2 linked regions of the Pigmentibacter sp. JX0631 genome follow. The protein of the gene in region 1 interacts with the protein of each later gene in a pairwise test. Links are inferred from orthologs where the notes say so. Each region holds a gene or a part of one and is shown on either strand. Other genes may lie near its edges. The genes, in order: QEJ31_RS07340 and grxD.

Evidence for each region.
Region 2: the proteins of QEJ31_RS07340 (region 1) and grxD interact in binary tests that used the Escherichia coli proteins (3 or more experiments, as listed by UniProt). The link is inferred for Pigmentibacter sp. JX0631 from one-to-one orthologs.

The regions. Positions count from the first base shown.
Region 1 is NZ_CP123622.1:1,681,121-1,684,261, forward strand. What follows is about bases 95-2,899. They hold QEJ31_RS07340 (BolA/IbaG family iron-sulfur metabolism protein), read right to left. Parts: upstream 1,746-2,899; coding sequence 1,443-1,745; downstream 95-1,442. Other genes in these bases: QEJ31_RS07335 (Rne/Rng family ribonuclease), read left to right, coding at 95-1,412; QEJ31_RS07345 (IS982 family transposase), read left to right, coding at 1,849-2,739. Also shown: more of QEJ31_RS07335, read left to right, coding at 1-94; QEJ31_RS07355 (hypothetical protein), read right to left, coding at 2,951-3,141. UniProt on the Escherichia coli protein: Transcriptional regulator that plays an important role in general stress response. Has many effects on cell morphology, cell growth and cell division. Acts by regulating the transcription of many genes, including dacA (PBP-5), dacC (PBP-6), ampC and mreB.
Region 2 is NZ_CP123622.1:232,704-236,008, reverse strand. Bases 75-3,043 are described here. They hold grxD (Grx4 family monothiol glutaredoxin), read left to right. Parts: upstream 75-1,387; coding sequence 1,388-1,699; downstream 1,700-3,043. Other genes in these bases: QEJ31_RS00950 (TIGR01777 family oxidoreductase), read left to right, coding at 1,816-3,043; QEJ31_RS00960 (BolA family protein), read left to right, coding at 1,102-1,362; QEJ31_RS00965 (hypothetical protein), read left to right, coding at 562-1,068; QEJ31_RS00970 (uroporphyrinogen-III synthase), read left to right, coding at 75-454. Also shown: more of QEJ31_RS00970, read left to right, coding at 1-74; more of QEJ31_RS00950, read left to right, coding at 3,044-3,213; QEJ31_RS00945 (hypothetical protein), read right to left, coding at 3,302-3,305. UniProt on the Escherichia coli protein: Monothiol glutaredoxin involved in the biogenesis of iron-sulfur clusters.

The sequences.
Region 1 (3,141 bases):
TAATTAGAGTTTTACCTGGAATGCAAAGTTGTTTTGTTGATATTGGCCTTGAAAGAGCTGCTTTTTTATATGGTGGCGATATAAAACCAGAAGGCTCTTATGAGCTTCCTGAGGGCTTTGATGAAGAAGGAAAAGGTCTTCATTCACAAAGTGAAGACGAAGAAAATTCTGAATCTAGTATTCAAAAAAGTATTGTGAAAAATTATAAAATTTCTGATTTAGTTAAAGAAGGTCAAGAAATACTTGTACAAGTTGCTAAAGATGCCATTAGTACTAAAGGGGCACGGGTTACTACCTACCTCAGTTTACCTGGTAGATATGTAGTATTAATGCCTAGTATTAATCATATTGGTGTAAGCAGAAGAATTCAAAGTGAAGACGAACGAACAAGATTACGAGCTATTGTACAAAAAATAAAACCTGAAGGTGCTGGAATCATAGTACGAACTGCGAGTGAAAATGTCCCTGATGAGAAAATTATTGCAGATATAGATTTTTTGGTAAAACTTTGGGATTCCTTAAAGACTAAAAGTTTAAAATCTAAATCCCCTTGTTTAGTTCATGAAGATCTTGATTTGGTATTTCGTGCAACAAGAGATTTAATATCTCGTGATTTAGATAGAATTGTTATTGATGATAAAAAAAGATATGAGGATCTTGTCAGATTTTTAAATAGATTTAGTGTGAAATTAGGCGCTCAAGTTCAATTATACCAAGGTGATACTCAAATATTTGATGCTTTCGGTATAGAACAAGAAGTTTCAAGAGCATTAGGTTCAAAAGTTTGGTTAAAATCTGGTGGATATTTAATCATTGAACAAACTGAAGCTCTAACTGCAATTGATGTGAATACAGGAAGATATGTAGGGAATAAATCTCTTGGTGATACTATTGTAAAAACTAATCTTGAAGCAGTAAAAGAAATTGTTCAACAATTGAGATTAAGAAATATTGGTGGAATTATAATACTTGATTTTATTGATATGGACAGAAGTGATGATAGAGATAAAGTTTTTTTGGCTTTAATTGAAGAATTAAAAAAAGATAAAGCTAAAACTACTGTACTTAGAATCTCGGAAATGGGATTAGTACAAATGACGAGAAAACGCACTGAGGAAAGCTTATTGCAAAAAATGACTGTTGATTGCCCATATTGTGATGGAAATGGACATGTTAAAAGTCCCGCAACAATTTCTTGTGAAGTTATTAGAGAATTATTAAGAGAATTTTCACGTTCAAATAATGAAGGTTTTGTTGTTAAAGCACACGCACAAGTAGCAGATAGATTATTAGAAGAAGACAAAATTTTTCTGGATGAATTAAAAATAAAATATAGTAAGAAAATAGTAGTGAAATCTTTCGTAGATTATCACTTAGAGCATTTTGAAATTGCCCCAATACGTTTTGAATAAAATCTTACATAATTTAATTTAAAAAGAAGTTTAATGCCCAACACAGTTTGGGGAATTTATTGTGCTGTTATTCTTTTTTTTCCATTCTTCTTCTGTAAAAGTATGTAAAGAACAAGCTTTGATTAAGGTAAACTCTTCTTTTAATATATCATTAATTAATCTATGCCGATTTAACAATGATTTATTTTCAAATTCGTTAGATACGACTTCAATTTTAAAATGAGTTTCTGATCCTTTTGGGACACTATGCTTGTAGCTTTCATTTATAACTTTTATTAATATACTAGGGAGGTTTTGCTTTAATTTTATTTCAATTTTTTCTTGAATATTCATATAATGCCAGTTAAGAGTTGAGAAAAATATTGTGAAGATTGAAGAAATAGCTCCAATTTGTTAGTTAATTGTTGCTTAAAACAAAGTAACAAAGGAGCTACCAATGGATTGGCAGAACCAACTCATTACCGTTTACCTTACTTCCTGCAAATTTTTTTCTCAACTTTCTCCCTACATTTTTTTAAAAATAAGTCCTAATTCAAATCCTTCGTTTACTGATGAAGAAACCATCACAATTTACATCTTTGGAATTTTGAATGAACTTAAAAATATAAAATCAATTTTTAAATTTACAAAAAATTTCCTTAGTGAATGGTTTCCAAATTTACCTTCTTATGAAGGATTTTTATTTAGACTTAACAATCTGAATCATCTTTTTCCTGAACTTTCTAAATTCCTTTTACAGAATAAAAAGTTCAAATTAAATTCAAATACTACTAAACCTTTCGTTCTAATTGACTCTTTACCAATTATCTTGGCAAAGGGTTTTAGAGCTCACAAATGTAATACAGCAAAAGAAATTTCTTCAATTGGTTTCTGCTCTTCCAAAAATCTTTTTTATGGATTGAAACTTCATCTTACTGCTTTATTTAAAAATAAACGCCTTGCTTCCCCGGTATCAATGAAAATAACACGTGCTGCAACACATGATTTAACAGCGGTTAAGAATGATCTTTTAAATTTAAATCACTCAGAACTATTTGCTGATCGAGCGTACTGCGATCAATTTACTAAACAAAAATTGGCTAAAAAAAATTCTAACTTGCATACTCCAATTAAACTTTCAAGAAGTAAAAAAACTCTCTCATACGATGAAAAAGTATATTCAAAATCTGTTAGTTCAATTAGACAATCAATTGAAATCCTATTCAACTGGCTAATTGAATCTAGTGGTATTCAAACGGCATCTAAAGTCCGTTCAACAAAGGGCTTGCTTGTACATGTTTTCGGAAGATTTTCTGCATGCCTTTTTAAGTACATGTTCTTTTTCTAAATACATATTCTCAACTCTTAACTGGCATATATAGATTATACCTAATGGTACTTTAAAATGGTGCGGACGGAGAGACTCGAACTCTCACGCCTAGGGCACTGGCTTCTAAGACCAGCGTGTCTACCAATTTCACCACATCCGCTTGAAACTCTTCTCTAGCTGAGTTTTTTCAAGAGTTCAACTGGTTTGATAAGAAATTTTAAAAAAAATTTTAAATGCTGAAAAACTGGAATGATCTTTGTTTTTTGGTGAAAGCTTTAGGACTGGTCGTTAAATTAAGAACTGCAATAACTTCAGTAGTTTTATTAGGTGAAACAGTAATAATTAATGAACTTAATCGTTCTAAAACCATAAACAAGCCAAGTCCTGCACCTGCGGCTTCTTGTTGTAGTCGAATCATAG
Region 2 (3,305 bases), 1.4 Mb from region 1 along the record:
GCTTTGTAAGCTAACAGATAATATCATCTATCCCAAAAATGAATTAGGTTTAAAGTCTTTAATTCAAGATTTAAATAAAATTATTATTGAAAATAGAAACATTTATATCTTTACTGGATTATCAGGAAAAACAACACAAATTATATTTGAGAATGAAAAATATGTAAATTTAAAGCTGTATAGTGTACCTGTTTATGATACAAAAGAAATTGACTATAATTTATGTGTAAAATTTTTAAATGATATAATCGGAGAAAAAAAAATATCTGAATGTGATCTTATTTTTTCAGCTAAGTCAGGTCAAGTGATTAATACTACTATAAAAATTTTAATGTCATACTTTGGAATTGCAATAGTTGATAACTTACCAGCATCTATTTTTTTTATCCCTTGGGAAAAATCAGCAAAAAAAGTTTTAAATGAGTTAAAATTAATTGACAGAGATATCTCTTAATGACAATTTTAGAAAGTGTTCCGCTATTATTAAGGAGAGTGGTAACTAAAAATGTGTAAGGTAATCTTAAATTATAAAAAAACTAGGATTACTTGAGGTAATGCAACATGAAGCAGTCCGAACAAATCTGGATAGAAAACCTTGCAAGGGTAAATCTAGGAAAAACATTAGCACCTTCTGTGAACCAACAGCTTGTTCGGTTTGCGGTAAATGTTTTTTTGGAAGAACTGTGTTCTAAAATGATTGATTATGCCTCACATTTAAATTCAATAATATCTGAAATAAAACCTAATGAAACAGTTCAAGTGCTTCCTTTATCAATGCCAAGAACAGGACTCATTATTTTAAAAGCTGGCGATAAAATGATTATTTCCCAAAATGGGAAGGTTATTCAAGTCCGTACAGTTCAAGTTCATGTAGATAGTCAAAGAAATTATTTGGCATACGATTTTGAATTGAAACAAAATGAGCAAAATGGCATATTTTGGCGTTGTGTAAATGATGGGCAACTTGTTAATCCCGAATTAGTTGCTCAAAACTACTTGAGTTCTTTTTTAGTATCTGGATGTCGAGCTTTGCCCCAAACTCTTCGATTGGTGGCTTCACATCCGTAGCAGTTATTAATCTGTTTAATTAGAGGTATAAGAGTGTTAAGTCATGAAGTTAAGCAAAGAATTGAAAATGGTATCCCAAATACCCTTTGCTCTGTAAATGAATTTTCAGGTGGAACAGATCACTACTCAGTGGTTGTTGTTTCTAATTCTTTTGAAGGTTTGTCATCGTTAAAGCGGCATCGCATGATAATGGATCTCTTCAAAGAGGAAATGGAAACAGGCGAAGTGCATGCTCTTACCATTAAAGCTTTTACCCAAACACAATGGGAAAATGAAAAAAATAAAAATATTTAGACATCTGAGTTAAGGAGTTTTTAGTATGGATTGGAAAGAAAAAATTGAAAAAGACATCAAAGAAAATGAAATTATGGTGTACATGCGTGGAACTCCCGATGCTCCGCGCTGTGGATTTTCAGCAAAAGTAATTAGGACATTAGCTCAATTAGGAAAACCGTATCATGCAAATGATATGGATAGTGATCCTGCTTTATGGCAAACCTTAAAAGAAATGAACAACTGGCCTACGTCTCCACAAATTTTTATCAAAGGTGAGTTCATTGGAGGTTGCGATATTTTTGTTGAAATGTATCAGTCTGGTGAATTGCATGAAAAACTTGGTATGCAAAAATAATTAAGAGTTAAAGTACTTTTCATTTGCAAGAAAGTTAAAGCTTATTTTTCTTTAACTTTTTTATTTTACTTTTTCCTGATAAGCTCAATTTACTGAGAATTTATCAGGAGTTTTTTATGCAACATCATTTTTTTTCTCGAAGTTCTACTATCCCAGTATCCTGTGAAGAAGCCTTTCAATGGCACGAAAGAGAAGGAGCCTTTTTTCGGCTGTTACCTCCATGGATGCCTACAGAATTGCTTGATAAGAAGGGAACAATAAAAAATGGTGATTCAATAACAGTAAAAACCAAAATTGGAATTTTACCCATCACATTTCAAGCATTGCATCAAAATTATTTACAAAATAAACAATTTGAAGATATCCAATTAAAAGGCCCTTTTGCGTTTTATAAACATCTGCATAAGTTTGATAAAATAGAAGATAAAAAATGTAAATTAACCGATCAAATTGAGTTTAGTTTACCGATTGGTATGATTTCTAATTTTCTTGGACATACATTTGTTGAAGATAGATTGAATAAGTTGTTTAGTTATCGACATAGAACGTTAAAATATGATTTGTATTTGCATGCTAAATATTCTCAAAAAAAACTTAAAATTTTAGTTACTGGATCTTCAGGATTAGTAGGAAGTAGTTTAATTCCATTCTTAACTTCCGGTGGACATCAGGTAATAAAACTAGTCCGAAGAAATATGGAAATTAATGAAGCTGAAAAGCATAATTTTGCCATTTGGAATAGTGAAAAAGGAGAATTTATAAATCCTGAAAATCTTGAAAACCTTGATGCAGTTGTGCATTTAGCGGGAGAAAATATTGCATCACAAAAATGGAGTGAGCAGCGCAAACAACAATTAATCAATAGTAGAATTCATTTTACAACAGCATTATGTCAAGCGTTAAGTAAACAATTAAAGAATAAACCCAAAACTTTTATTTCTGCTTCTGGTATAGGGATATTTGGAAGCCGAGATTATGATGATATTTTACATGAGGATTCAAAGCTTGGTGAAGGATTTTTAGCAAATTTAGCAAGAGATTGGGAACAGGCAGCTAAAACTGCAAACGAATCGGGAATAAGAGTCGTCCATTTACGTTTTGGAACTATTTTATCTTTATCAGGGGGTGTATTAAAGAAAATGTATACCCCGTATCGATTGTGTTTGGGAGGGCCTTTTGGATCGGGGCGGCAAATGGTGTCTTGGATTTCTATTATTGATGTGCTTGGACTTATCTTATTTTCAATAACAAATGATAAAGTAACAGGAGCGGTAAATTCTGTTTCTCCACATGCAGTTACAAATGCACAATTTTCTGAATTATTAGCTCAGTCGCTGGACAGACCTAGTTCATTACGAATACCAGAACTTTTTGTTGAGTCTTTATTTGGCGAAATGGGGAGAGAACTTCTTTTATCAGGACAACATGCTAAACCAACTAAAGCGCTCAAAAATGGATATGAATTTATTCATTCACAACTGCACGATGCTTTTGCCTATTGTTTGGGTGGATGATTAATATTTAAAAAAACAAATAAAAAAAGAGAGTATAATTACCGTAACAATTATACTCTCTTTTGATTTAAGGACTAGGAAGAATTAATTAA